3 regions of the Exiguobacterium sp. s141 genome follow, and region 1 is predicted to be linked to each of the others. Evidence: riboswitches for the same ligand, from Rfam matches in the RefSeq annotation. Region 1 holds a riboswitch; each other region holds the start of a gene.
What was found. Region 1 has a riboswitch for thiamine pyrophosphate ahead of tenA (thiaminase II). Riboswitches for the same ligand answer to the same signal wherever they lie in the genome.
Positions count from the first base shown of each region.

Region 1 (10,224 bases):
TGTGCAACGTGCCCGTCAATGCGATGATGGCAGAACCAGAACTGATCGGCAAGAAACCGGAAGAGTTGATTTACTCGTTCGCCGGATTGAACCATTTCCACTGGCACCGCGTCCACGACGTGAGCGGACAAGACGTGACACGCGACATCATCGACAAGATGTATGACGGCGATTCGGGGATTCCCGCCAATATTCACGACATGCCGTTCTTCCAAGAACAACTGCAACAGATGAACATGATCCCTTGCGGCTATCACCGGTATTACTATCGTGCCGAGGAAATGCTCGCCCACATGCTCGAGGAATATCGGGACCCGGCCGTCGGCACGCGGGCCGAGCAAGTGAAGCAGACGGAAGCGGAGCTATTCGAGCTGTACAAAGACCCGAACCTCGACCATAAACCGGAGCAACTATCTAAACGCGGTGGCGCCCACTATTCGGACGCGGCGTGTGAGACGATCGCCTCGATTTACGCCAATAAGAACACACATATCGTCGTCTCGACGAAGAACAACGGGGCCGTCCCTGACCTCGCCCCGGACGACGTCGTCGAAGTGTCCACCTATATCGGTGCGACCGGTGCGAAACCAATCGCGTTCGGCACGCTCGCCCCGGCTGAAAAAGGATGGCTCCAAGTTATGAAGAACATGGAGCTGTGCGTCGAAGAAGCGGCCGTGACCGGTGACTATGGGCTCGCCCTTCAAGCGTTCATCATCAATCCGCTTATCCCGAGCGGCGAGACCGCGAAACGGGTGCTCGATGAACTGCTCATCGCCCATAAAGATTACTTGCCGCAGTTCGCCGATAAAATCGCTGAACTTGAAGCGAACGGCGTCACGATCAAAGACGAAGTCATTCAAGCGCTCCAACCTGTCGAGCACGCATAAATAAAAGCCAGCGTGTCGATTTGCGACGCGCTGGCTTTTATTCACGCTTTAACACGTTCGTACTCCTCTTTCGTCACGACGTAAATGAGGCTCTGCACAGTGCGCCCATCCAAGCGCGTCAACTGCTGAGACGTCGTGAACGCGTACGTGAAGCCTGTCTTTTCGACGACGCGGCGCGACTGGTCGTTGAAGTCGAAATGACCGCACCAAATGCGTTCAAGTCCGAGGTCGTCAAAACCGTGCCGCATCACTTCGTGGACGGCCTCCGGGATGTACCCTTGCCCCCAATGGTCTGGGCTAAGAACATACCCGATCTCGCGCTGCCGGTCATGCTGAATCTCAGGGTCCGGTCGGCGGTCGTGCAACCCGAGGCTGCCGATCAACTCACCTGTCTTTTTCAGTGTGATGGCCCAGACGTCTTGGTCTTGTTGGAACAGTCGGATGACGTCACGCGTCTCCTCGACCGACTGGTGCGGCGCCCATCCCGCTTTCGGTCCGACCCGCTCGTCTTGCGCGTATCGAAACATCTGTTCAGCGTCCTCGAGCTGAAACGCCCGCAACCGGAGCCGGTCTGTATCAAGTTGAATCATCTTGTTCTTCCTTTCTGTCGTTTCCCTCGGATTCGTTCCGGGAATGAATCCATAAGGAGGGATGACGATGCCATTTGATTATGATTTAGATTTTGAAACGATTGATTTCCGCGAACACCCCGAGCTGTATCGAGTCGGACGCGGCGAACAAGGCGTCCTGCTCGTCGAACCATATAAAAGTGAGATTCTCCCCCATTGGCGCTTCAAGACGCCAGACATCGCCAAACAGTCCGCCGATGAGATCATGGAGCTGTTCGAAAAATACCGGGCCAACGATGATTTCGTCGGAATGGATATGGCCCGCAAATTCATCCAGATGGGCTATACCCGGGCGAGACGTTACGCCAACTATAAAGGCGGACGAAAATATAAGGACGACGGCGATCTCCACGACCGACAAATCGACGAGGAGAAAGCGGAATCGGCCCGCATCTTCAAAGAGCGATGGGACCAGCTTCGGGCAGATGAAGACTATTTGAAGCGAAAGAAAGCCCATCAGAAACAGTACGGCTGATTATCGGGTCATGACGAGAAAACGGGTCGCCCCTTTTTCAAACGAAGTGACCTGTCGAAACCCGAGCTGCTCATAGAGATGGATGGCCCGCTCATTGAACGCGGCCACCGTCAACCGGAGCGGTTTGCCTTCGTGCGCTGCTTCTTGCATCACCAACCGGACGAATGTACGCCCGTGCCCCCGTCCCGTTCGATCCGGATGCATGCCGAGCCCGAGGTCGACGCATGTGTCATCGTAGACGTATGTATCGTTCGGCACTTGTGCATACGTGCCGAGACAATAGAAACCGATCAACGCCTCGTCATGGACGGCCTGATACGCCATCAGTTCATCCAGCCCTTCCGCTGAAGCTTCTTGGTTATAGAAATCATACGGTGCCTCGTACGTCCACGCTTGAATCGCGCGGGCGTCTTGCTGTGTCATCGGGCGAATATCCATGACAACCTCCTTTCTCACGTCTCTTTTTGTTCGTGCTCGTCGGCAAACATTCCTGTCTACATCAAAAAAAGGATGGGTCGCCCCATCCTCACTTCCGTGTCCACGTCGCCGTGATGTCGACGTCGGCCGCATGCATCAAATTATGGATCGGACAACGAGCTTCGACGCCTTTCTGGAGCGCCGCAATCCGTTCATCCGATTCGGTCGTATCGAGGACGATGTTGACGTGTACTTTCTCAAAATACGTCCGTACTCCTTCAACGCCTTGGAAGCCGCGCGGGTCGAGCGTTCCTTCGGTCACGAACGTCACCCCGTCGTAGTTGAAATCTTGGTCTTGCGCCACGTAGGCAATCATGATTGTCGTACACGACGACAATGCCCCGAGCAAATATTCGAGCGGGTTCGGACCGGCGTCCGTCCCGCCGAGACGTTCCGGTTCATCGACGACGAACGGTTCGAGGTCACGCACATGCACCGTCGTCTTCACACTCGTCGCTTCCCCTTCGGCTCGCATCGTCACTAACGGTTTTTCAGTCATATTGTCTCCTCCTCTATCAAGTTGCCATCTTCATTCTCGTTCCCGTTATTTCGGTCCATGTAACACTTCGTCATAAATCGCATAGTCGTTTTTACCGTGTTGCTTGATTTGATACATCGCTTGATCGGCTTTATGAATGAGCGTGTCCAAGTCCGCCCCTTGATTCGGTGCGACACTGACCCCGATGCTCGCTCGAATCGGAATCGTCTCCCGTCCGAGCCGGAACGGCCGCTCCGTCAGCAGCAACTGCAAGCGCTCGACGAACGCAACGATGTCATCTGCATCGACGTTCGGCACATACATATAGAACTCATCCCCACCGACGCGCGAGGCCAGTCCTGCTTCCGGCGTCGCCATCTCAAGCAACTCACCGAGATGAATGAGAAAATCATCGCCGACTTGGTGACCGTACGTGTCGTTGATTCCTTTAAAGCCGTCGAGGTCGATGACGACAAGCGCAGGACACGATGATGCTCGAAGCGCTCGGACCGCTTAAGGGCATACATCAATAATAGAATCACAAGAAAATGAAACACGTTACCGACGGTCATCGTCGTCAAATAAGACGCGTTGAACTCAGGATAAATCCAGACACCGACTTGGTCGAAACGCTGACTGTTCAAGATGTTCTCTTGACGGATGAACGTCAACGCGACCGGGACGAGCGGCAAATAAATGGCATACGGATAAATCCATCTCGGTAACTTCGCCCCGACGCCCGTCACTTTGACAATGAAGTGGACCGAACAGACGAAAAGCAAAATTCCGGCGTTACCGAACCAATACGTCAAGAGCAAGGTGACTCAATAGAAAAGCCGGAAGCAAGTAAACGGCCATATAGAGAAATAATGCGGTCATGGATAGACCCCTTTCTTCTAACAAATCCATCTCTCACTTTCTCTATCGGTCGAAGCGAATCCTTTGTCGAGTTCACGGACACATCCATACAAAAAGCGAGCGGAACCAAGTCCGCTCGCTGTCGTCATCTCGTTTATAATGTGTCCTCAATCGCCGTGTCACCTTTGACGAGGTCAATCGCTTGATTGTGGGCTGCGTCATGACCAATGAGATGTGCCAAGAAGGCCGCCACGTCTGCACGCGGAATCTCACCAGTCGATACGTCGCCCGTCTTCACTTTGCCGGTACCGGCGTCATCTGTGAGAGCGCCCGGACGGACGATCGTATACGTAAGCCCGCTCTCCTCGAGCAGACGATCCGCATGATGCTTCGCGACATAGTATGGTTTCATCTCTTCCGGCCATGCCGAACGATCTTCCGCCTTCAAGGCGCTGACCATGACGAACTGTTTAACATTCCCGTTCTTGGCAGCCTCGATACTTTTCGCCGCGCCGTCCAGGTCGATCAACAACGTCTTGTCGGCTCCAGTGCTACCACCCGAACCGGCCGCGAACACGATCACGTCCATGCCAGACATCGCCTGTTCAAGTGACGACACGTCACCTTCGAGGTCGCCTAGGACGGCCTGATAGCCTTTCGATGTAAAGTCGTCGAGTTGGTCTTGTTTCCGCACCATCGCCGTGACTTGATGCTTCCCTTCCTCGTGCAATCGTTCGACGAGCTGTTTCCCAATCTGTCCATTCGCGCCAATTACAAATACGTTCATCTGTCTTCCTCCTCGATTTGAATTCAGAGACAAGCGAAACGCCGTGTGGCCATGGCCACATCCGGTGCAGAAGCGATGGCCGATATGACGGCGACGCCGTCCGCCCCGTCTTGCCGAATCATCGGGACGTATTCCGGTAAAATGCCACCAATCCCCACGATTGGCAGCTCTCGATACATGGCTCGAACTTGGCGAATGAGCACCGTCCCATTGACTGCCCCGGCGTCTGCTTTCGAGTTCGTCGGGTAGACCGGACCGATGCCGACGTAATCCGCATAGTCGATCGCCGCAGCCGCTTCTTCGAGCGTATGGACGGAGACACCGAGCCATTTGCCCGGACCGATTCGTTCGCGAACGCGTGCGGCATCGGCGTCGTCTTGCCCGATATGCACGCCATCCGCATTGATGCGCTCTGCCAAGTCGACGTCGTCATTGATGATGAACGGGACGTTGTACGAGCGGCAAAGTGTTTGCAACGCTCTCGCCATCGCTTCTTTTTTATCCCCATACAGTGCCTCTTTACCTTTTTCGCGAAATTGGAAACATGTCACGCCACATCGGAGCGCCGTTTCGACCGTCTGGAGTATGTCTTTCGTGTTCTGTGTCCCGCATACGAAGTAAAGCCGTAACTGTTCAGCGAGTGCCCGCCTTGATGGATTCAATCGTCACGCCCTCCTCTCCATACGCCACATATGCCCAATGGTTCGTCGGTCCGTGTCCGGCGCCGATCTCGAGGCCATGGGTGATGGCGCTTTGAATGAACCGCTTCGCCGTCACCGCCGCCTCCATGATGGAACGACCTTTGGCAAGTTCCGCTGTAAGCGCCGCCGAAAATGTACAACCTGTTCCGTGTGTATCGCTCGTCTGGATGCGCGGGGCCGAGAGGAGGAACACTTCTGACTCCGTCATGATCAAGTCTTCGGCAGTTTCACCTTCGAGATGGCCGCCTTTTAAAATAACCGCGCGCACACCGTACGCTAACATCCGCCGAGCCGCCTCGAGACGATCATTAAACGATCGAATCGTCAAACCGGTCAGCACTTCCGCTTCCGGCACGTTCGGTGTGACGACTGTCGCGAGTGGCAACAAGGAGGTCTTGAGCGCATCGACCGCCGTGTCCTGTAAAAGCGGAGCCCCTCCTTTCGCAATCATGACCGGGTCGACGACGAGTCGGTTGAAGACATGACGTTTCACCCCGGTAGCGACCGCCTCGATGCGCGACGCATCAAATAACATTCCGGTCTTACATGCTGCGATCGAAAAGTCCGAACCGATTGCATCGAGTTGTTGCGTGATGAGTTCCGGCGACACCGCTTCGACCCCATGCACCCCGCGCGTATTTTGAGCGGTGACGGCCGTCAGAACGCTCGTCCCGAACACGCCGAGCTCTTGAAACGTCTTCAAATCAGCTTGGATTCCCGCTCCCCCGCCAGAGTCCGAACCGGCAATCGTCAATACTTGCGGCCGCATCATGACACCACCTCAATACGGTCGCTCGGCAACTCGACGGCCGTCATCTTGCCGAGTTCATTCAAGAAATGAACGGGGAAGTCGCCCGGTCCGTCCGCCAAAGCGGTAGCCAGTTCGCCGCACCGGGCATATCCGGCGAGCGCTGTCGCCGTGGCCGTCAACGCGTCGGATTCGACCGCAAGGAACGCACCGACGACCGCACTGAGTAAACAACCGGTCCCTGTCGTCCGGGCCATCGCTGCGGTGCCGCCTTTGATTTCAATCGTCGCGTCCCCGTCGCTGACGACATCCGTCTCTCCGGTCACGGCAACGACACAGTTGTAGCGTCGTGCCGCCGCGCGCGCGATGTGATTCAAATCAACCCGCGTTTCCCCAGCGTCCACGCCGCGCGCCGCCGCGTCGAGACCAATCAATGTCGCGATTTCTCCGGCATTGCCTCGGATGACCGTCACGCGGACGTGTTGCAAAATGGATGTAGCGACGTCACGTCGAAACGCGGTCGCCCCGACACCGACCGGATCGAAGACGACCGGCCGGCTCGATTCATTCGCCGCCTGTCCGGCTCGAATCATCGTACGTTCCGTCGTCGCATCGAGTGTGCCGATATTGAGTACGAGCGCATCGCTCGCAGACGCCATGTCCGCGACTTCTTCGACGGCTAACGCCATCACCGGCGCAGCGCCGATGGCGAGCAACCCGTTCGCCGAAAAGTTAGCGACGACGATATTCGTAATGTTATGGATGAGTGGCCGTTCGGCTCTGACTTTGTCCCATAAGTCGCGCTTCATCGTGTCACCCCCGCCGGTAAATCCCACGATTCGAGCGTCCACGCCATTTCCCAAAACGCATGTTCATAATAACAACTCTTCAAGAACAGCTGTTGATACCGGACCCGTTCTTCCGCTGTCGCTTGTCCGGCGAGCACGTCGAGCCGTTCAAGCTGTTCCTCGACGAGATCGCGGAACCATTCCGAACCGTACGTCGCAATCCACGTCGCATAGATCGGATGATCGGGTGTGGCATCTTTCATTCGTTCCCCAATCTCATAATAGACCCAGTAGCACGGCAAAATCGACGCGAGCACGTCGCCGAGCGTCGGACCGGCCTGTTGCATATGGAGCGCATAGGCGTAAGCCGTTGGAGCGGGCTCAAACGTTGCCCACTCTGCCTCCGTCACGTCGAGCAAGGTGAAAAACTCACGGTGCAACGCATGCTCCGCTTCAATCGTATGAAGCGCATGCGTCAAAAAGCGGCTCGCTACTTCCATGTTCGGGGCGAGGGTCGCGCCTTTCGCCTGCACTTTGGAGAACTGGTTCAAATAATATGAGTCTTGCATGACGTAATGCCGAAATTTCGCCTCGTCGAGTTCACCCGTTCCGAGCTCGCGGACGAACGGATGGTCAAAGCTGGCTTGAAACAAGGCATCGGCCTCTTGTCGAAGATGTGCGGTGAATGTCATTCTTGTCTCCTCCTTTGTGATAAAAAAAGACGCCGCCTCCCATAACGGAAGCGGCGTCGGATTTACACAAAGTGTACGAGAACAATCGGTTCGCCCACTTCCCTACGCTAGCGTGAACTAGATCAGGTTCAAAGGGTCTGGACCTCGTCCATCTCAGCCGCGTCACGCGACTCCCCTAGTGGTAAACATTATGAAATTCGGTCGTCTACGACCACATCATATCAGTCTTTATCTTTGTTGAAAACCCTTTATCGCGAGAAGTGACGGTTCAACAACGTCCCCATTTGAGAGAACCGTTCGGTACCGAGCTTGCGTCGATTCGAGGCCGCGAACACGTAATAATCGACTTTGCCCATGTAATAGATCAAACGCAGGCCGGCCAAGAAGAACGTGATTGTCGTGCTGACGGCAAAGCCGACGCCGTACCAATCGATGCCGCGCGGCAAGAGCAAGAGCGTGAACAACGCATTCAACGTGAAGAACGAGATGTTGACGAACAATGCCCCGCGTCGATCCTCGAAATAGAGCAACAACAACGTCAAGATGAGAATCATCGCGTTCGCGAACGCCGCGAGCGTCGTCATCCGAAAGATTTGACCGATCTCATCCGGGACGCCGATCCAACCGACGAACACGCCTGCCATGAGGATGGCGAACAACGTCACGACGCCTTGGCTGCGCGCGAGTCGAATCAACTCATTTTTCAGCACCGACGTCATCGTCTGTTTCGCCTTCTCGATTTGATGGAGCGCCCCGCCGTAGTTGATCAATCCATAAAACGTGCGATAGCGCTCATAAAACCGGGTCTCGACGGCGACGATGAACAAGAGCTGCGTCGGGATGATCGTCAAGTAGGACCAAAAGATGGCCGTGTCATAGTACGGATTAAACAAGAAGGAGTCCGCGATGATGACGCGTCCTTCTCCGAACCAGATGATAAAGTTCGTGACCCAAATCCCGAGCACGTACAACACCCCGATGGCGAACAAGTCTGGATAGCGGTCGAAGTATTTGAAGTACGAAAACTCTTTCACGGCATAGCGGAGTGGGAACGTCCGGAGCATCGCGAAGAACAAGCCGAACAACGTCACAATCATCCCGGCCGTGAAGCCGAGCAATAGCTCGAGACTCGACGGATTGGCCATGAGGCGACTAACCGCATAGACACTCCCGACCGAGATGAGTCCGCCGAGCAAGAAGCTATAGGCCACCGCTTGATAATACTTGGCGGCACTCAAGAACAAGAACATGACCCAGATGACGTTAATCGTCATGAATAAAACGAACAACGTCAGTTTGTACAGAAAATCGAGCGGCGACAATAGCCAAAAGATACTGTACAGAATCGTCGCGGCGAGGATCGTCACTTTGAGCATCCCGGTGAAGACCGGGAAAATTTCATGTGCTTTCTTCTCGTAAAACAAGTCCGCCACATATCGGGTGACGACGAGCTGTTGGAAGCTGAACAAGATTTGCGAGAAGATGAACGCGTACGAGACCGAGATCATGAAAAGCGTCCGTTCGGCGAGCGATAACATCGGCATTTGGAACGCCAACCATTGAATCGTCCCGACGACCAAGATGACGATCAACCACGGTCCGGATGTGACGAGGCCCGAGAACGTGTACGCCTTCAACCTGGACGAATAGTAGTCTTCTTGGAACAACTTCTGCAACTTAAACCCGATGCCCGCCATACTGTTCCCTCCTCGTTTCATAGATGGCCTTGTAGCGGTCCACGACTTGTTGGAGACGATAGTATTGGCGGACCCGCTCCCGCCCGTTCTTACCGAAACGCATCCGCTCCTGCGGATAATCCATCATCCACTCGACCTTGTCCGCGACCGCTTCCGGATGAACCGGGGGCACGATAAACCCGGCTGGACCGAACGGGTCGTCTTCTCGTCCATACAGGAGCTCGGAACAAGCCCCGACATCGGTCGCGACCCACGGGATGCCGGCTGCCATACCTTCAAGAATCGCGAGCGGTTGACCTTCCGAGATACTCGTCAACAGAAGTAAATCAAACTTCGGCAAATAGGCTTGGACATCAACCTTTCCAGCGAGCTCGACATAATCGGTCAGCCCGCTCTGTTCGATGAGCAACCGGCACTCTTCCGCATATTCCTCATCCTCATCGAGCGGTCCCATGATCGTCAGCTTGAACAGACGATGCCGCTCCTGCAAAATCTTGGCGGCGTAAATCATCGTCTTCAAATCTTTGATTGGCACCAAGCGGACGATGGCCCCGATTTGAAAGAGATCGTGCTCCGGACGGTCGACCGTCGCCTGGATTTGTCGATCGGCGATGCCGTTGGCGATAATTTTCGTCTTCTCGCTCGGGGCGCCAATCCACTCCTGATATTCGCGGTTCCGCTCGAACAAGGTGATGATCTCATCGGCCGCGTTATAGGCCTCACGCGACAAATGGTGAAAGAAACGGACCCACCTCGGCTTATACGGCGCTGGAATCCAATACGACTGTAGAATCTCCTCTTCGCGTTCCCGCGAGTAGATGCCGTGCTCCGTCAAGATGAACGGAATCCCTTGCGTCTCTTTCATGTAGGACGCGACCACACCGGCATAACCCGTTGACACGGAATGAACGAGGTCGACTTTCGGGAGCGGTTGATGGAGCACCCGTAAAATCGGAGTGTACATACTCTGCCACATCCAGAAATAGTCGATGAACGAACCTCCGTTC
Region 1 covers NZ_JACSLJ010000006.1:98,522-108,745, forward strand. The annotation lists gene KNP74_RS12535 (6-phospho-beta-glucosidase) at 1-887, shown strand, start outside; gene KNP74_RS12540 (GNAT family N-acetyltransferase) at 929-1,477, opposite strand; gene KNP74_RS12545 (DUF4385 domain-containing protein) at 1,545-1,991, shown strand; gene KNP74_RS12550 (GNAT family N-acetyltransferase) at 1,992-2,429, opposite strand; gene KNP74_RS12555 (OsmC family protein) at 2,518-2,967, opposite strand; gene KNP74_RS14975 (GGDEF domain-containing protein) at 3,013-3,414, opposite strand; gene KNP74_RS12565 (SDR family oxidoreductase) at 3,959-4,591, opposite strand; gene thiE (thiamine phosphate synthase) at 4,615-5,253, opposite strand; gene thiD (bifunctional hydroxymethylpyrimidine kinase/phosphomethylpyrimidine kinase) at 5,225-6,061, opposite strand; gene thiM (hydroxyethylthiazole kinase) at 6,061-6,849, opposite strand; gene tenA (thiaminase II) at 6,846-7,520, opposite strand; TPP riboswitch at 7,603-7,707, opposite strand; gene pelG (exopolysaccharide Pel transporter PelG) at 7,769-9,217, opposite strand; gene pelF (GT4 family glycosyltransferase PelF) at 9,198-10,224, opposite strand, start outside.

Region 2 (10,224 bases), on a different contig from region 1:
TACACGGAGCTCGTCTACGGGACGCTCGGTCGGAAACGGACGCTCGATTATATTTTAGAGAAGCGGGTCCAAAACCCGAAAAAATTGGACAAATTTGTCTTGCCGCTCTTGCGGATGAGCGTCTATCAACTGTTTTATCTCGACAAGATCCCGGATCGGGCCGTGTTGCATGAAGCGGTTGAAATCGCGAAAAAACGGGGCCATTCGGGAACCGGCAAGTTCGTCAATGGCGTTTTGCGCAACGTCGTCCGGGATGGGTTCCCGGATTTGAGCACGCTGCCAGACGCTGAACGGATTGCCATCGAACATAGCCATCCTGATTGGCTCGTCGCCGAATGGGTGGAGACGTATGGTGTCGAAGCGACCGAGGCGATGTGCAAATTGAATAACGAACCGGCGCCGGTCACAGTCCGGGTCAACCGCCAACGTGTCACCGTTGACGAGATGATTGAACGGCTCGCTGAAGTCGATGTCGTCGCCACACGGTCGGAACTATCCGCGGACGGGCTCGTCATCGAGTCCGGAAACGTTCACGCGACGGCGTTCATCGACATGGGCTTGTTGTCGATTCAAGATGAGAGCTCGATGATTGTCGCCGATGCGCTTCAAGCCGCGAAGACAGAACGCGTGCTCGATGCTTGTGCCGCCCCGGGCGGGAAAGCGATGCATACGGCCGAACGCATGGACGGCGGAACGCTCGTCGCGCTCGACTTGCATCCGCATAAAGCGAAGTTGATTGAACGACAAGCGAAGCGTCTGCATATCGATGGAGTGACCGCACTTGCCCTCGATGCCCGTCAGGCCGGTGACAAGTTTGAACCGGAGAGCTTCGATCGGATTTTGCTCGATGTCCCATGTTCAGGACTCGGCGTCATCCGCCGCAAGCCCGATATCAAATGGACAAAAGACAAATCTGCTCTCGCCGGACTGCCGAAAGTCCAGCGTGAAATCATCGACGCCGTCTTGCCACTCCTCAAACGAGGTGGTACGCTAGTGTACTCGACATGTACGATCGACCCGTCTGAGAATGAGCAACAGGCCGATTACATTTTGTCGAACGGATTGACGTGGGATGAGACACTCCAGGACCGTCTTCCACAAGTATTGCGCCCGATGGTGTCATCGGACCGCGCTGAACTCAAATTACTCCCGACGACGTTCGGGACGGACGGTTTCTATATCGCCGCATTCAAGAAAGAGGTATAAACATGAATCCAAAAGCAGTTGAAAAAAATCCATTGGTCGGTGCCAAGCCGTCACTCTATTCCCTCACGTATTCAGAACTCGAACAGTGGCTCATCGAAGCAGGAGAAAAATCGTTCCGCGCGAAACAGTTATATGACTGGATGTACGTCAAGCGTGTGACATCGTTCGACGATATGACGAACGTCTCTAAACCGCTCCGCGAGAAATTAGACGCGGCGTTCCAATTGACGACGTTGAAAGAACTCGTCCGTCAAGAATCACAGGACGGCACGATCAAGTTCTTGTTCGAGCTTCAAGACGGTTATTCGATCGAGACGGTGCTCATGCGTCACGAGTACGGCAACTCGGTCTGTGTCACGACACAAGTCGGCTGCCGGATTGGCTGTACGTTCTGTGCCTCGACACTCGGCGGTTTGAAACGTAACTTAGAAGCCGGTGAAATCACGGCGCAAGTCCTCGACGTCCAACGCGCACTCGACGCAAGTGGAGAGCGAGTCGACTCAATCGTCGTCATGGGTATCGGCGAACCGTTCGATAACTACGACGAATTGATGCGCTTCTTGCGCACGGTCAACCACGATGACGGCTTGAACATCGGTTCACGCCATATTACGGTGTCGACAAGTGGGATCGTACCGAAGATTTACAAGTTCGCCGATGAAGGGATGCGCATCAACTTCGCCATTTCGCTTCACGCGCCGACGACAGAGATTCGGACTCGTCTCATGCCGATCAACCGTGCCTACAACTTGGATAAGTTGATGGAAGCCGTCAACTACTATACAGAGAAGAGTGGTCGCCGTATCACGTTCGAATACGGTTTATTCGGTGGTGTCAACGACACGGAAGAACACGCCCATCAGTTGGCGGACTTGTTGAAAGGCGTCAAATGTCACGTCAACTTGATTCCAGTCAACCACGTGCTCGAGCGCGACTACGTCCGCACACCACGTAAACAAATTTTTGCCTTTGAAAAAGTGCTCAAAGACCGAAAAGTGAACGTGACGATTCGTCGCGAACAAGGTTCGGATATCGATGCGGCTTGTGGGCAGCTTCGAGCGAAGGAGCGCGAACAAGAAACGAGGTAATCAGGAAGATGGAATTAGCATACCGAACCGACCGGGGGCAAGTGAGAGCGCAAAACGAGGATGCCGTCTTGATTTTAGGGGACGAGCACGCCGGGATCGCACTCGTGGCCGACGGTATGGGAGGGCATGAAGCCGGGGAGGTCGCGAGTCAGCTCGTCATCGAGCAGTTTCGTCGTGCCTTCCCGACGCTTCCGGCCTCACCGATGGAGATGGAGAATTGGTTTCGCCACAACGTGGAACTGGCCAATGAGCAAGTGCTCGACTTCTCGAAACAAGCGAACCTGCTCATGATGGGGACGACGATTGCCGGTGTTTGCTGGCACGACGAGACGATCGTCATCGTCCACGTCGGGGATAGTCGTGTCTATGCCTTGCGTGACGATAAACTTCAGCAGTTGACAGAAGACCATTCCTACGTGAACGTGTTGAAGCAACTCGGGGAGTTGACCGAGGAAGAAATGCGCGTCCACCCGAAACGTAATATCATCACCCGTGCGATCGGCTCGAAAGAGCATGTCGAACCTGATCTGCAAGTGTTTGCCGAACCCGAGTTTGACACGATTTTAATCTGTACGGACGGCTTGACGACGCATTTGACCGATGACGAGATCAAGCAAGTCTTGGAACGTCCCGTCTCGGCGGACGTCAAGGCGGATCAATTGATCGATCGAGCCAACCGTTTGGGTGGGAGTGACAACATCACTGTTGCCCTCGTCCAGTTCACAGATAGAAAGAGAGGATGAATCCGATGCGAAGTGGAGAACGAATCAACGATCGTTATCGGATCGAACAGCAAATCGGCAGCGGCGGCATGGCAAATGTCTACCGGGCTCACGATGAGATTTTAAACCGAACCGTCGCCATCAAGGTGTTGCGATCTGAATTCTCGCATAATGAACAATTTATACGCCGGTTTGAACGAGAAGCCCATGCGGCGACGAGTCTGAACCATCCGAATATCGTCGCCATTTACGACGTCGGAGACGAACGCGACATCTATTACATCGTCATGGAACATGTCGACGGGATGACGCTGAAACAATATTTGCAAGAAGAGTACATATCTGTCGACGAGGCGCTTCGCATCATGGGACAGATTTGTGATGCGATTGACCATGCCCATGCGAATCGAATCATTCATCGGGACATCAAACCGCAAAACATGATGATCAATCAGAGCGGCAACGTCAAAGTGACGGACTTTGGGATTGCGGTGGCCATGTCGAACGCGACGCTGACCCATACGATGTCGGTCCTGGGGTCGGTCCACTACTTTTCCCCGGAGCAAGCGCGCGGAAAGTTCGCCGATGAGAAGTCAGATATTTATTCGCTCGGCGCCGTGCTCTATGAACTCGTGACCGGCCGGGTGCCGTTCATCGGCGAGACGCCGGTCGCCGTCGCGCTGCAGCATCTGCAAGACGACCCAATTCGACCGATGGATTTGAACCCGAACATCCCGCAAGCGCTCGAGAACTGTATTATGCAGGCGCTCGCGAAGTCACCGGGCGCACGTCATGCCTCGGTCGCCGCGTTCAAAAAAGATTGCATGACGTCACTTGATTCAGAACGTGCGAATGAACCGAAGCGGTCGAACGCTGAGCAAGATGCGTTTGATCAGACGCTCGTCATGGCGCCAGTCGTACCGGATGAGCCAAACGTCAAAGAGGCGCCCGAGCAACCGGTCGCAGTAAGTGAACCTGTGAAAGACAAACCGAAACGGAAGAAGAAGTGGTGGCTTTGGCTCTTGCTTGCGCTCCTGTTGATTGGTGGCGGGATCGGGGCTTACGTCATTGCTGACGAGATGTCCCGTGCCGTCGTCCCGGACGTCGTCGGCATGACGAGCGACGAGGCGACGACCGAGCTCGAAACGGCCGGTTTTGTCGTCGAGGCAACTGAACGGGCAAGTGACAACATTGCCGCTGGCGACGTCATCTCGCAGACACCGCAAGCCGGACGGAAGCCGAAACGTGGGACGACCGTGACAATCGTCGTCTCGGCCGGAAAAGAGACGGTCGAGATGCCGGATGTTGAAGGACTGTCCCAGTCGTCGGCCGAACGGACGCTCAAAGATCTTGAGTTCACGGATATCGAGATTCAGTCGGAGGCATCCGAGACGGTCGATAGCGGGGATGTCATCTCCCAATCGATCGCCCCAGGCAACGAGGTCGTCCCATCTGAAGAGACGGTGACGCTTGTCGTCTCGACCGGCAGTAATAAAATCGAACTCGCCAACTTGGCGGGCTATACGTTCGAGGAAGCGACGACGTATGCGGAACAGAATAGCTTGAAAATCGTCAAACGTGATGAGTATTCAACGAGTGTTCCTGCAAATCAAATCATCCGCCAACTCCCGACGGCAGGAACGGCAGTCGACCCGGGGACGGAACTGACCGTCATCGTGTCACAAGGGGTCGAACCGACCGACGTCTCAATCGAACGGGAAGTCAACGTCGAAATCGAGCCGCCGCCCGAAGGGGAAGAGGCTGAAGCGCTCGAAGTCGTCATTCGGACGGTCGATGCCCGTGGCGAAGTCGAGGTGTTGCGTGATAAGATAACGGAGACGACGACTTACTCGTATACGCTCGTCATCGCACCGGACGAAGTCGGAACCGCGACGATTGAAGTCGATGGCGAAGTTGTTCGCACGGATACGGTGACTTACGCACAAGCAAAAGAATCACAATGAAGAGGTGGCGTGCGCGTCGCCTCTTTTTCTAAGGAGGTAATGGAATGAAAGGTACGATTATTCGATTACAAGGCGGGTTTTATGACGTCATGACGGAAGAGAAACAAGAGATCCGTTGTCGCGCCCGCGGCAATTTCCGAAACCGGAACATCTCACCTGTCGTCGGCGACGATGTCGACATCCAAGACCAAGGGGATGGTACCGGTTATATATTGGCTGTTGACGAGCGGTCGAACCATCTCGTCCGTCCGCCAATCGCCAATATCGATCAAGCGTTCTTGTTATTCTCGGTAAAAGAGCCGGCGTTCTCGTTCCATCTGCTCGACCGTTTCCTCGTCTTGATTGAATCGAAGCAAGTCCATCCGATTATCGTTTTGACGAAAATGGACTTGTTGACGGAGTCGGAACGGGAGAAGATTCATGAAGCAGCGGCCTTATACCGTTCGATCGGCTATGAGGTCATCGAGACTTCGACCGAGGACGGATCGGGAATCGAACAAATTCGTGGGTCGTTTAAGGAGAAGACGAGCGTATTCGCCGGACAGACCGGGGTCGGCAAGAGCTCGCTCTTGAACGCGGTCGCACCTGAGCTTGAACTTGCGACCGGGAAAATCTCGAAATCACTCGGGCGCGGTAAGCATACGACGCGTCACGTCACGCTGATCACGCTTGCCGACGGGCTCGTGGCCGATACGCCTGGTTTCTCGAGCCTCGAGTTCCCAGAAGAACTCGAAGTCGAAGAGATGCGCTGGTGTTTCCCTGAGTTCGTCGAGCGGCACGATGACTGTAAATTCCGCGGTTGTGCCCATTTGAACGAACCAGGTTGTGCCGTCAAAGCGGCCGTCGAAGCTGGAGAAATCGCTTCCACCCGCTATGAGAATTATGTTACGTTTATGGCAGAGTTAAACGATAGACAACGGAGGTACTGACATGATTAAAATTGCACCATCGATTTTAGCGGCGGACTTCGCCAATTTAGAGGCAGAAGTGAAGGCGGTCCAAGAGGCTGGAGCGGATTACATCCATTTTGACGTCATGGACGGTCAATTCGTCCCGAACATCTCAATCGGCCTACCGGTGTTAGCGAGCTTACGGAAGAAGTCGGACATGGTGTTAGACGTCCATTTGATGATCGACCAGCCCGAACGGTTCGTCGAAGATTTTATCAAGGCCGGGGCAGACATCGTCACCGTCCACGTTGAAGCGACGAATCATTTGCATCGCGTGTTGCAACAAATCAAAGCGGCTGGCGCCAAGTGTGGTGTCGTCTTGAATCCGCATACGCCGCTGTCGTCGATTGAACATGTGCTCGGTGACGTCGACATGGTGCTCCTTATGACGGTAAACCCTGGCTTTGGGGGCCAGGCATTCATCGAATCGGTCGTCCCGAAAATTGCAGCGCTGAGCGAGATGCGCCAAGCGCGTCGTCTCGACTTTGAAATCGAGATCGACGGCGGTGTCAACGCAGAGACGGCGAAATTATGCATCGACGCTGGAGCTGATGTGCTCGTGGCTGGCTCAGCCATCTATAACGAGCCGAGCTATAAAGACGCAATCGATAGCATTCGTCACGCATCTCGTGTATAATCGTCAATAGAACAACAAATATTGTCGCAAGGGGTGTCACATTCTGTGGCTGAGAGGCATTTGCTAACCCTTTGAACCTGTTCCGTTCACACGGACGTAGGGATGTGGCGAAAATGCACGTTGCTACTCGATAGCAGCATGGCGTTTACGTCATGCTGCTTTTTGTCGTTCGCTCATATAATTAGGAGGGAATAAGATGAAACAACGTTTAAAACTACAGGCGCTCATTGAAATCTCATTGTTCGCCGCACTCGGCTTGATCTTTGATTTGCTCATCCCGTTCCGGATGCCGCAGGGTGGATCGATCAGCCTGGCGATGTTGCCAATCTTCGTGATGGCGTACCGCCATGGATTAAAAGGAGGACTGGCGACAGGAGCGCTCGTCGGAACGTTGCAACTGCTGTTCGGGGCTTACATCTTCACGCCGGTCCAGTTCCTGCTCGACTACACGTTCGCTTATGGTGTCGTCGGTATGGCCGGACTGTTCGCCGGACAAGTGAAACGAGCCGCCAAGGACGAGGCGAAAAAGACGCTCGTCGTCTACTTGGTGCTCGGGGCGCTCCTCGGTTCTTTGCTTCGCTACGGCGCCCACGTTTTATCAGGGATCGTTTTCTTCGCCGAGTATGCGGAAGGGCCGGTCGTTGCCTATTCGTTTGCTTATAACATGACGTATATGTTGCCGTCCTTCCTCGTGTCGGCCGTCGTCCTCGTTCTCTTGTTCGTCTCGGCACCACGTTTCGCCACGCTCGCGACCCGGGACGTCCGCTAATGCGGGTGCTGATCGTGGCGGCCAGCCCGGAACCAATCTCGGGACTCCCTCGTGACGTCGATTACATCATCGGCGTCGACGGGGGGTACGAGACACTGTTGAACCAAGGGCTGAACCCGGATCTCGTCGTCGGCGATTTCGACTCTTTCACGGGCGAAGTGCCGATCGACGCCGTCCGTTACCCATCTGAAAAAGATGTGACCGACCTTGAGATCGCGCTCGAGGCGGCCCGTGGACACGGGGCGACGGAGATGCTCGTGTACGGCGCTCTCGGTGGACGCCTCGACATGACGCTCGGTAATATTGGGCTGCTCGAGGCGTATCCAGAGATGTGTTTGTTCACGGCCGGGCAAACCGTTCGTCTTGTCGGAACCGGGCGTCACGAGCTCCCACGTCAAGACGATCACTATTTGTCGCTCGTCCCGTGGAAACGGGCGAACGTGTCAATCCGTGGCGTCAAATATCCGCTCGACCACCACGATGTCGTCAGCCATGAGGCGCTCACGATCTCGAACGAGTGGGCCGGCGAATCAGCGGATTTGATTGTGCATGAAGGCACGGTGCTCGTGCTGTATATCAAAAAATGAACACAAAAAAATCCCATCGGCGAATGCCGCTGGGATTTATTTCGTTCGTGTATAAAAATTATACGCGTTCAACGAGACCTGATTTAAGAGCGCGAGCTGAAACCCAAACTCGTTTAGGTTTACCGTCAACGAGAATACGAACTTTTTGTACGTTTACACCCCAAGTGCGTTTTGTCTTGTTGAGTGCGTGCGAACGGTTGTTACCTGATTTAGGTGATTTACCTGTTACGTAGCATTTACGTGCCATGCGTTTCCCCTCCTTTTTTATGTGGGTTCGTCCTAATAGACACTCGTTTATATTAGCACGGGTTTTTTCACGATGCAACTAGAAAATCATAGGATGACAAGAAAAAAACTTGACATTACTGGAAAGGATTTTAATAATGAATGAGGGTTACGGCTACAATTGACCGAGTTTATGGAGCAGGTTCTTTTAATAACTAGGTACTTATTGTAGAATGTAGTGAAGGAATCATTCCGAATGAAGGAGGCTACTCCATATGGCAATTGAAATGAAGACAACATATGGCAATATTGACATCACGAACGACGTGGTCGCAACACTCGCAGGCGGTGCGGCGATGGAATGTTTCGGCGTTGTGGGAATGGCGTCTCAAGCTCAATTGAAAGACGGGATTGCAGAACTATTGAAGCGTGAAAACTACGCCCGAGGCGTGGTCGTACGTCAAGATGGAGAAGACGTACATATCGACATGCACATCATTGTGAGCTACGGGACGAAAGTGTCGGAAGTCGCATACAACGTGCAAAGCCGTGTAAAATACACGCTCGGTGAAACTTTAGGATTAAACGTTTCGTCGGTAAACATATTCGTACAAGGCGTTCGTCTGACGAATGACTGACGAGAACGAAGGAGGATTTGGTGTGGGTTTAAAACGTTTAGATGGATTGGTGTTCGCGAACATGGTCGCGAACGGTGCAGCCAACTTGAGCCAGAATGCGGATTATGTAGATTCGCTTAACGTCTTCCCGGTGCCGGATGGCGACACGGGGACGAACATGAATTTGACGATGACATCGGGTGCGAAGGAAGTGGCCGCACTCAACACGGCAAATATCGCTGACGTCTCATCGAAGTTTGCACGTGGTCTCTTGATGGGGGCACGCGGGAACTCCGGTGTTATTTTAAGCCAATTGTTCCGTGGCTTCGGTAAAGCAATCGAAGGAAAGACCGAAGTGTCGACAGTCGATTTCGCTGAGGCATTGAAACGTGGTGTCGACACGGCATACAAGGCGGTTATGAAACCGGTTGAAGGAACGATTTTGACGGTTGCTCGTGAAGCGGCCGACGAAGCGCTCCGTGCTTCAGAGTCGACGAGCGACTTCAACGAGTTCATGGAACGTGTGATCGTGGAAGCGAAAGCTTCACTCGAGCGGACGCCGGACTTATTGCCGGTCTTGAAAGAAGTTGGCGTCGTCGATTCGGGCGGCCAAGGCTTGCTCGTTATTTATGAAGGGTTCCTTGCGAGCCTTGAAGGAAAAGAGCTCGAGAAGCCACATGCACCGGTCATGGATGCGCTCATCGAAGCCGAACATCATGCCCACGCCGCGCAAGGATTCATGTCGACCGAAGACATCGAGTTTGGTTATTGCACGGAAATCATGGTTCGTTTCCAAGACGCGAAGTTGAAGGATGCCCCGTTCAACGAGGATGCGTTCCGCAACGAACTGTCTGAACTCGGGGACTCACTCCTCGTCGTCGCAGATGAAGAGTTGCTTAAAGTTCACGTTCACGTCGAGACGCCAGGCGACGTCATCACGAAAGGACAGCGTTACGGTGAACTCGTCGCTGTCAAAATCGAGAACATGCGTCAACAGCACTCGACCATTTTAGAAGAAGAACACGGCGCGAACCAACATGGCGTCCAACCGACGGCTCCGAAGGCGAAAGCGCCATATGCGATTGTCACGGTCGCGATGGGTGAAGGTGTCAGCGACTTGTTCCGTTCACTCGGTGCGGCTCACGTCATCGAAGGCGGTCAGACGATGAACCCGTCGACGGAAGATATCGTCAAGGCGATTGAAGCGGCCAACGCGGATCATGTCTTCATCTTCCCGAACAACTCGAACATCATCATGGCTGCCGAACAAGCGGCTTCGGTCGCACCTTGCGGCGTCTCGGTCATTCCGACGAAGACGGTGCCACAAGGACTTGCGGCAGCGATCGCGTTCAACCCGGAAGCCGATGTCGAGACGAACGAAAGCGTCATGAAGACGGCGGCTAGTACCGTCAAGTCTGGTCAAGTGACGTATGCGGTTCGTGATACGAGTATCGACGGC
Region 2 covers NZ_JACSLJ010000002.1:436,258-446,481, forward strand. The annotation lists gene rsmB (16S rRNA (cytosine(967)-C(5))-methyltransferase RsmB) at 1-1,206, shown strand, start outside; gene rlmN (dual-specificity RNA methyltransferase RlmN) at 1,209-2,294, shown strand; gene KNP74_RS06765 (Stp1/IreP family PP2C-type Ser/Thr phosphatase) at 2,303-3,037, shown strand; gene pknB (Stk1 family PASTA domain-containing Ser/Thr kinase) at 3,043-4,980, shown strand; gene rsgA (ribosome small subunit-dependent GTPase A) at 5,025-5,909, shown strand; gene rpe (ribulose-phosphate 3-epimerase) at 5,911-6,567, shown strand; TPP riboswitch at 6,587-6,687, shown strand; gene thiT (energy-coupled thiamine transporter ThiT) at 6,764-7,336, shown strand; gene KNP74_RS06790 (thiamine diphosphokinase) at 7,336-7,923, shown strand; gene rpmB (50S ribosomal protein L28) at 7,982-8,170, opposite strand; gene KNP74_RS06800 (Asp23/Gls24 family envelope stress response protein) at 8,424-8,786, shown strand; gene KNP74_RS06805 (DAK2 domain-containing protein) at 8,809-10,224, shown strand, end outside.
Region 2: it holds a riboswitch for thiamine pyrophosphate, as region 1 does, so the genes downstream of both, thiT (energy-coupled thiamine transporter ThiT) here and tenA (thiaminase II) in region 1, are expected to answer to the same signal.

Region 3 (10,224 bases), on a different contig from region 1:
GACATCATGGCGTTCTATGATGTCTTGAAGAAGCGTGGCATCAACACCGGTGTCCGCCTTGAGCACGGGACTGACATCGATGCGGCATGCGGCCAGTTGCGCAGTAAACATATGAACGTCGAAGGTGCGAAATAAGTGGACTCCTTGAATCGAATGATTCAAGGAGTTTTTTCGTACAGCCGCTCCGACGAAGGAAAAAACGGACATCGCCCCCAACTCTGCGGAACGATTTTGAAAAATCTTGAATAGACCTCGTCCGCTCAGGGAATAGTCAGTTGAAATCAATGTAGAGAGTGGAGGCAATTCAATGGAGACAGTAAACGCTGCGTTATGGATTCGAGTCAGAAATACACTTGGGGAAGGCCCGTGTTGGGATGCTGAACTGAAACGGTTCTATTGGGTCGACATCGAAGGACACACACTTTGGTGGTACGACGAAAAGGAAGATGAGCTGTCATCGTTCGATATGGGACAACAGATCGGGTTTGCGGTCCCGAAAGTGACAGACGGCGTCGTCGTCGGCTTGAAAGACGGCATCTATGAATGGGACGAGGGATCGAAGCGACTCGATAAACTCGTCGAACTCGATGACCCGGAAGGTGATCTTCGCTTCAACGACGGAAAGGCCGACCCGTACGGACGAATCTTTGCAGGGACGCTTCATCTCAACGACGAGGAGAACGAGGCGACGCTCTATCGCTTGAACCGTGACGGCACGACCGAGATCATGCTCAGTGAATTGACGCTATCGAACGGTCTGACATGGTCTCCGGACCACTCGACGTTCTACCATATCGATACACCGACCGAGACGGTCCGCAAATACCCGTTCGACTTGAAAACAGGAACACTCGGGGATGGGGAAGTCGTCATCGATTTCAAAGATGAGGAAGGATTCCCGGACGGTATGACATCCGATGAAGACGGCTTTTTATGGATTGCCCACTTTGCGGGCGGACGCGTCTCGCGCTGGAACCCGAAGACGGGTGAAAAAGTGCTCGAGGTGCTCGTGCCGGCCCCGAACGTCACGTCATGCTGTTTCGTCGGTGATGACTTGAAACAACTTGCCATCACGACGGCGCGCGAAGGAATGGATGACGCGGCGCTCGAGGCCCATCCGGACGCAGGTTCGGTCTTTAAAATTGATACAGATGTGAAAGGGATGCCGCTCTATCGGTTTGGTCGATAAGGAGGTACGAAGATGGTAAAACGATTGCTCGTTCGTGCGGGAATCGGTTTGGCGCTCGCGGCGGTCGCCCGGGTCGGGATTCAAAAGCTGTTGGAAGCGAACCGGGAAGACGATCATACGTATTTGAATCCGCGGTGGGATGAGACGCCGAGTGTGGATGCCGATAAGGACGCGGATGAGGTCGGTCTGACCCAGCTCGACTCGATTTATCGAGCCGAGTGGCAGGCGAACGCCTATCCACGCTCAGAGGCCGAACGCAAGGCGTTAGAAGAATAGGCAGGAGAACACGTCCGGAAACGGGCGTGTTTTTTTCTTGACAAGACGTCACCGACCCGTCATTATCTAAAAAGTAATCATTACGATTTAGGAGTGGGTAGAATGAGACGAATCCCGATCACCGTGCTGTCCGGTTATTTAGGAAGCGGTAAGACGACACTATTGAACCACATATTGAACAATCGGACGGGCAAGAAATACGCCGTCATCGTCAACGACATGAGCGAGTTGAATATCGATGAGCGATTGATTGAACAGGGCGGTTTTTCAAGGACGGACGAAAAGTTGGTCGAACTATCGAACGGCTGCATCTGTTGCACGCTCCGTGAGGACCTGCTCGAGGCGGTAGCAGAGCTTGCGAACGACCGGGACCTCGACGGAATCATCATCGAGTCGTCCGATATCTCAGAGCCGATCCCGGTCGCCCAAACGTTTACATATGCCGATGACGCCCTCGGCATCGATTTGACGAGCCGAGTCTATATCGATGCGATGGTGAGCGTCGTCGATGCGTTTCGGTTCTTAAAAGATTTCAACTCAGGCGAGTCGCTCCATGAACGCAAGCAGGCGATTGAGGCGACAGACGTCCGCGAAGTCGTCGACCTGCTCGTCGACCAAGTCGAATTCGCCGATATCATCGTCTTGAACAAGGCGGATCGCGTGAACGAGACCGAACTCGGCGAGATGACCGGACTGTTGAAGGCGCTCAACCCGACCGCGAAGCTGTTGACGTCTGTCCATGCGAACGTGGAATTGACCGAGCTGTTGGATGTCAATTTGTTCGATTTCGAACAGGCGATGCATGCGGCCGGGTGGATTCAAGAACTTGAGACAGATGTGCACACGCCGGAGACGGAAGAATACGGCATCAGTTCATTCGTCTATCGTCGGCGTCGGCCGTTCCACCCGGAGCGTCTCCATGCCTGGATCGAGGCGTTTCCGGAAGAAATCGTCCGCGCGAAAGGGTTCTTATGGATTGCTTCCCGGAACGACCTCGCCTGTCTGTTTTCACAAGCGGGCTAGGCCTCGACGCTCGAACATGCCGGGCGCTGGCTCGCGACGCTTCCGGAAGATGAGCGTCGTCACATGTTCGCGGCCGAACCGGAACTCGCCGCCGACTATGTCGAACCGTACGGGGACCGACAGACGGAGCTCGTCTTGATCGGGCAGCGGATGGATCGAGCCATCATCGAACAAGAGCTCGATCACTGTCTGCTGACAGATGAGGAGATGACGCTGGATTGGTCGACGCTCCGGGACACACTTCCGGGGAACGAGGTCGTCACGTTCTCATAAGACCGTTTACAAAATGAAAGCGGTCGTCTATACTGATTCTTGCATGAACAACCGCATACATTGGACTACACTAGGGGTGCTTCGGCTGAGATGTGAGCATGGCTCCAATCCCTTATGACTCGATCCGGGTAATACCGGCGTGAGGAAGTGTGGCACTTTTTCTAATGGATTAAAATTGGACGAGTGGCCGCATTCTCATGGATGCGGCTTTTTTGTGTACACATAATAAGGGGGAATAGAACATGAACAAACAATGTGGAACGAGCCCGATCGTCGGGTTCCGCTTTACACTGAGCCCGATGACGACTGATTTCGTGAGCATCATCAAAGGGGCGTTGAAGGAGACGGATTTGCAAAACGTCTGGCGACATACCGATGACGTGTCGACGGTCATCCGTGGACGAAGTGAGCATGTATTCGATGTGGCTAAGGCCGTGCTGTCACACGCGACAAAGACAGGGGAACATGTGTCGATGAGCGGGACGTTCTCGGTCGGGTGTCCAGGGGATACAGCCGGAGATGAAGTGCTCGTTGTGTCGAGCGAACCGCTTAATGGTCCCGTCGGTCCGCAATATGTCTCCTCACAGTTCGCGCTCTATCCGCTCGGTGATGACGACTATATGGACATCATCTACGAAGAAATCGCTTTTGCGAAAGAGCGAGGTGTCTTCAATGACTCGATGCATTACGCCTCAGGTATACATGGGGACATCGAGCCGGTGTTCGCTTTCTATGAGGCGACGTTTGATCGCGTCCGACAGAAGACAAGCCACGTCGTCATGACGGTGACGTTCAGCGTGAACAGTCCGTCACACGAGGGACGTATGGATGCTTAAATCGTGGAAGTTAAAAGAGATCGTCTTGTTGTCGATTTTATCGGTCGTGTTCGCGGTGGTCTATTTGGCGTTCGTCCATGCTGGGAACTTGTGGGCAGGCTTGATTGGACCAATCGCATACGAATGGATTTTTGGGATTTGGTTCATCGTTTCGATAATTGCGGCTTATATCATCCGCAGACCTGGCGCAGCATTCTTGTCCGAAGTGCTCGCGGCGACGATTGAAATGATGATTGGTAACGCGATTGGACCTCGTATTATTTTAGTCGGAATCATTCAAGGACTTGGTGCTGAATCGGCATTCGCGGTCACGGGCTACAAACGATATGACCTTTGGGTGCTCATGCTGGCTGGATTCGGTGCAGCTGTGACGAGTTTCGCATATACGTACGTCATGGGAGGGCTCAATGCCCTCAGTCCGACATATGTGGCTACGATGTTCGCACTACGCGCAACGAGCGGGATGTTGATTGCTGGTCTGGGCGGTAAGATTTTGAGCGACTTGTTGCTTCGGACGGGCGCGCTTGATGGGTATGCTCTCGCGCGACAGGACCGTATGCATGGTTGAGGCAGAACATCTGACATTTCGTTATCCGAACAAGAAATGCGATGTCTTGACGGATATCACACTACGTCTAACAAAAGGGAGAACGGTCATTACAGGGGCAAGTGGGTCGGGAAAATCAACATTGCTCGCTTTGATGAATCGTCTCTATCCGGACAATTGTGATGGCATCGTGACGGGCAGATTGCACTTGTTCGATCGCTCTTATGATACGTATGAAGCTGGCGAAGTGAACCGGCGCGTCGGAACGGTCTTTCAGGACCCGGACAGTCAGTTCGTCATGCAGACGGTCGAAGAAGAATTGATTTTCACGCTCGAAAACTTTGCCGTCGCGAGAGACGAGATGATGGCCCGTGTCACCACAATGTTAGAGGCGTTGCATTTGACCGATTATCGTCACCGTACCATTCATGACCTATCGGGGGGTGAGAAGCAGCAAATTGCCGTCGCTTGTGCCTTGATTGGCCGTCCCGAGTGGCTCCTCCTCGATGAGCCGCTCGCTCACCTCGATCCTGAGACCGCCCATCATTTCGTTCGTTGGCTCGACGGCGTCGCACAGACCGTAAACGTTGTCGTCATCGAGCATCGGCCATACATATGGGGTGATTTTTTTAACCGACAAATAAAGCTCGTGAGTGGGCGCATCGACTATGATGGACCGTTCATCGTCCGACCAGATTATGCGTTCTCTCCAATTAAAGTTGAACGAGGAAAGGAAATGTTATTTCACATACCGGAATTAAAACGAAAAACATTTCAATTAGCAGCGAGCGAGTTAAAGGTCGCTGAGGGTGATCTCATTGCGGTGCTCGGTCGAAATGGTAGCGGAAAGTCGACATGGCTGCGAAGCCTAGCCCGGAAACATCGTGAAGTCGGCCTCGTCCCGCAATCACCGGCGCATCTATTCGTTACGAATGATGTGACCCGAGAACTCGCATATGGCCATAATCGCCCGATTGAGGACGTCTTAACGCGGCTCGGGCTCGAATCAGTGCGTGACCACCATCCACTCTCCCTTAGTCACGGTCAAAAACGAAGGCTCGCCATCGGAGTGATGATGCTGTCTAATAAACAACTGATTGCGTTTGATGAACCGACTGCCGGACAAGACGAGGTATCGCTTCGTGCGCTATATGACTTAATGGTCGAACGAACACGATCCGGCCAGACGATTTTGTTTGTGACGCACGACCTCAGCTTCGCGCGGATTGCGAACACATATTATTTGATGTGTGACGGCGACTTGAGTGGGCCATATGACGCTTCACTCTGGGATGAAAAAGAATTACTACGCACCCACGGCTTATTGATGGAGGAATCGCGATGACATTTCATGAGATGAACCCGACGATTAAATTTCTGACCGTGGCATGTCTCATGTTCGGTCTCGCCTTCATGTATAACCCTTGGACTCCGCTTGCTGTTTTTCTCGGTACAGTTACACTTCAAACGCTATTCTCTGCTGTGAGCTGGAGAAGATGGGGGTTGTACATGATCCCATTTTTATTGACCGCGCTCGGGACATTGTGGACGACGCTCGTCTTTGGAAAGCAATCAAGCGGAGATGTCGTGTTCAAGCTGTTTGGCAATGATGTGACCGACGAGAATGTGATGCTAGCAGCGACGCTCTCCTTGCGTGTGTTGGCATTCACAGCCTTGTCGCTTCTGTTCACGCTGACGACGGACCCGAAACGGTTCGTCTACAGTTTGATGCAACAAGGAAAGCTGTCACCAAAAATCGCATATAGTGTCTTCGTCGGTTTTCGTTTCTTTCCGATTCTAAAAAAAGAACTGATGCAACTATATGAAACGCATGCGCTACGAGGCGTACGTTTGGAGACGAGACTCGATCACATCCGCCACGTCCCCAAATTAATCGTTCCGCTTCTTGCTGGATCGATCCGCCAAGCGGAACGAATCGCGTTCTCGATGGAAGCACGTGGGTTTACGGGGGAACCTCGAGCGACGTACGAGGTTGTGCCCGTCACCAGGAACGACTTTCTGTTGGCGTCGCTTTTGCTCCTATTGTTTGGAGTGAGCGTATGGATTGGCATATAAACGAAACAAGACGACTCACTCGGAGTCGTCTTGTTTCGTCTCTTTTACGATTCTAAATTTCGGTTTGATCGATTCGTTATTGAACGCCTCGAGCACGGTGTTCTCGTTGGCCATACGAATCTGTTGCGGCTCGCCTTTGGAAGTCGTGCCGATACAGAACATATGCGCCTCATGATCGGCAAAGAGCGCCTTATACGGGGTGGCATGATGCATCAAGCGTCCCGGAGAGCCCCAGCCGACGATAATCATACCTCCGCTCGCCTCGACCTCGTCGAGCGTTTCCTCAACGTAATGAAAGTTGACTTCGTCGAGTTGCGATTCGACGTACGGCAGATTGTCATTGATGGCGAGTGTTGGGACGAGGCTGATGACGCGCATCTCACGGATCGGTTGATCGAGATGGTTCCGCATGAGCATATACGCCCGCTGCGTTGTCGTACCGGACAAGAAAGCATCGCTCATCCGGGGCGAGTAGATGATGACGGCACAGATGACGCCGTCGACGACATCTGTGAATTCGTACGAACGCAAGTAGCGCTTCGTCTTGTCCTCATTGAAGACCGACTTGACACGAATCGTCACTTCCTCGATATGGGTGTTCATAAGGTTTCCTCACTTTTAATCAAATAGTGCCGGGTCAGACCCAGCCTGCGAACCATTCCAAGTAGCGGATTGTGTAGCGCGCGACACTTTGGGTTGCCGACGCCTTGTCATCCGGTAAATAAGACACATCGGTTTGATATGACTCATAAAACGACATCACATCATTGACATACTGTTCACTGCGGTTGTACTCGAAGATGGCGTTTCGAATCGAGTCCGTCGTGTCTGTCTTCGTCCCGCCGTGCTCGCTCAAATAGTAAGCGGCCGTATGGGCCGAGTCGACGAGACTGTGCGGGTCGGCTTTGCCATCATTGTTGCCATCGCGTCCGAGACCGCCGTACTGTTCGATGAGCGCGAGATCCGTCAAATCGACTTCGTCCTCAGGGACATCGCCTTTTTGATCATCCGTGTCATATTGCCAACCGAGCCACGTCCGCGGCATGAATTGGAACGGTCCGATCGCCCCGACCGATGAACGCATCGATGAACTATGGGAGAAAATCGTCTCGACGCGATGGACGGCGGCAAGTAAGCGCCAATCGACGTCATACGTGGCCGCGGCATCCTCATACACATCGCGATGGACGGACGGGACGCCATGGTCCCCGTAATAGGCCCGGTACAGGGCGTTGTTCACTTTATCATGTTGACCAAACCAGCCGATTGCGCCGAGGCACAGCACGATCACAAGCATGAGACCGGTCAGTCGCAAAATCAATCGTTTCAAGATTCCGCCTCCTAGCTTTCTAGACAATACCCGAATAGTGTAGCATATAGCTAACAGGAAGGACAGGAGTGGATATAGATGCTCGAACAGGCCGTCTTTACCATCATTCTCATGTATTTGTTGATCGTTCAATTGTTCAACGCCCGGTTGATGAAGCCGATGATCGAAACGCTCGGTCGTGGACGTGTCTATGAACAGACAGTCAAGTCGTCGTGGGGGCTCAGTCTGCTTTTGCTCGCCCTCGTCTTCTTGTTCGGCGTCCCGCCAGACATGGTCGGTCTCGGATTCGCCCCGGTCGAAGGGGACATGTCCGCTTGGAAGTTTTTCTTTTTCACGACCATCCTCATCTCCGTGCTGCTGGCGTTTTACTTGCTCGTCAAAACCTCGTCTCGGTTACGGCGGCGGTTACGACCGTACTATGAGCTCGAAATCGAGCGGTTGCTCTTGCCGCGGACGGATATTGAGGCGAAGGCGTGGAGCGCTGTCTCGTGGACGGCAGGTGTGACCGAGGAATTCATCTTCCGTGGTGTGCTCCTCTACACCGTCAGTCTCTATCTTGACGTCTCATCCTTGACACTCGCCTTCATCGGCGGCGCCTTGTTCGGGTTGGCCCATGCTTATCAAGGCGTCAGGGGCGTTCTGGTCACCGGGATCGTCGGCTGGGGACTCGGCTATTTGTACTTGGCGATGGGGGTATTATGGCCAGTGATGGTCGTCCATGCCTTGCTCGACCTTATCGCTGGACCGATTCACGTCGTCGATTCAGAAACTGACTGACGGCCGCCTCATAGGCGGGTTGATCTTTCAAGATACAGTTTGTGTGCTCGGCCCCATGGATGAGGGCTAACTCGTTTTGCCGGTTGAGCGCGTTCATCTCGACCGACATCCACGTCGGCACGAAATCATCTTTCGTCCCGTGGATGAACAAGACGGGCGCGTCAATCGCGGCGAGGTCGTATTTGGGCCGGACTTGATGCATCCGGAAACCGGCCCGCGTCCACAAGAAATAGTTGATCCCTGGCAAGAGCAGGTCCCCGGGCAACCGGTGTAACACGTTCAACTGATGGCGCATGAGCTGTCTCATGTCGTCAAACGGACATTCGGCGATCAAGAAGTCGACGTCGGTTAACGGTCCGGCCTGTAAGATCGAGGCAGCTCCCATCGAGACACCGTGCAATCCGACTTCCGTGACCACTTCATTGGCCCGCACCCAGTCGACCCAATCGGTGATGTCATGCTTTTCGTGGTAACCATAAGAGGCGTATACGCCCTCGGACTCACCGTGCGATCTCAAGTCGACAGCGAGGAGGTTGTACCCGAGGCGATGGAACATCGCCAAATGTGGGGCCATGAAACTGTGAGAGGCGGTATAGCCGTGAACGAACACGATCCATTTCGTCGACCCTTCATTGCGGTAGACGCGTCCATACAGCCGATAGCCATCCTGAGAACGGAGCGAGACGTGCTCGAACGGCACGTCATGATAAAACGATTGATCTTCTTTCGTATACGGGGCCAAGAGCATCTCTGGTGTCTTGCGTTTGCCTCGCGTCATGCGCTTGAACGCATAATAACTGATGGCATAGTAGCCGGTGAATAGTGTTGCAAGTCCAACTTTCCATCTCTTCTGCATCTGAACCGCTCCTTTCTCCATTATTGTACCCGAAAACGTGACGATAGTTCACGCGCAGTGTCAGTTTGACGGCGGGTTCATGCCGTTAAGCAAGGGACTTACCGATGATTGTCCCGTTCGTTTGAGCAGTATCGTCTTGCTATGATGGAACCAGACAATCATCAAGGTGAAGCGGGAGGAGACGAAGCGATGGGGCGAGAGGTGATGGATCAGTTGCTGCACGCGTGCTTGACGGGGCAGGTGGATTACAAGACCGCCGAAGGGGTGACCTTCTATCGTGCCCCGGTCAACGGCCATCGTCAGCATGCGATGGTACTCGATGTGCTGATTGACCGCTATGTGCTTGAGCCGGCACGACCGATCGAACTGTCCGTGTCGGACGTGGCGCAAGCGATTGGGTCATCGGCGGACGAGGTCTTCCAATCAGTCCTAGCGCTCGCCCGCATCACTCTCGTCTCGCAACATATCGAGGAAAGACTAATCCGGGTCGATTCGGCCGGAATCGACGAGCATGGGAACATGACACTCATCATCGGTTTCAACGCCTGGTTGACGCATCATTTAGGAAAACTCGTAAGTGCATCGATTGAGGAGCCACTTCACGCGCACGTCATCTGACAAACAACAGGGAAGGCCGCCTCAATCGCGGTCTTCCCTGTTTTGATGTCGGGGCGACGGTTGGAGCAGGCCGTCCTGAAGCATGAGGACCCGGTCACAGACGTCGAGCATCCGTTCGTCATGGGTGATAACGATGACCCGTCGCGCACTCATCCGTGCCTCAGTAACGAGCAACTCCATCACCCGTCGGCCATTCTCATAATCGAGGCTCGCCGTCGGCTCATCGGCCAAAATCAGTCGGGGGCGATTGACCAAGGCCCGAGCGACCGCGACACGTTGACGTTCGCCTCCGGACAGTTGCCCTGGTAACTGGTCGAGACGATGCCCCAAACCGAGCGCGTCGAGCAGCCGAATCGGATCTTGTTTCGACTCGCTCTCGGCCTGGACGAGCTCGAGTTGTTCCCGGACCGTCAAGTAAGGGAC
Region 3 covers NZ_JACSLJ010000001.1:142,433-152,656, reverse strand. The annotation lists gene rlmN (dual-specificity RNA methyltransferase RlmN) at 1-135, shown strand, start outside; gene KNP74_RS00800 (SMP-30/gluconolactonase/LRE family protein) at 308-1,189, shown strand; gene KNP74_RS00795 (hypothetical protein) at 1,202-1,465, shown strand; partial or broken gene KNP74_RS00790 (GTP-binding protein) at 1,568-2,761, shown strand; TPP riboswitch at 2,824-2,924, shown strand; gene KNP74_RS00785 (Ykof family thiamine-binding protein) at 3,004-3,597, shown strand; gene KNP74_RS00780 (ECF transporter S component) at 3,590-4,165, shown strand; gene KNP74_RS00775 (ABC transporter ATP-binding protein) at 4,158-5,489, shown strand; gene KNP74_RS00770 (energy-coupling factor transporter transmembrane component T family protein) at 5,486-6,220, shown strand; gene KNP74_RS00765 (DUF1643 domain-containing protein) at 6,236-6,823, opposite strand; gene KNP74_RS00760 (lytic transglycosylase domain-containing protein) at 6,858-7,550, opposite strand; gene KNP74_RS00755 (CPBP family intramembrane glutamic endopeptidase) at 7,629-8,327, shown strand; gene KNP74_RS00750 (alpha/beta hydrolase) at 8,284-9,183, opposite strand; gene KNP74_RS00745 (hypothetical protein) at 9,373-9,801, shown strand; gene KNP74_RS00740 (ABC transporter ATP-binding protein) at 9,823-10,224, opposite strand, start outside.
Region 3: it holds a riboswitch for thiamine pyrophosphate, as region 1 does, so the genes downstream of both, KNP74_RS00785 (Ykof family thiamine-binding protein) here and tenA (thiaminase II) in region 1, are expected to answer to the same signal.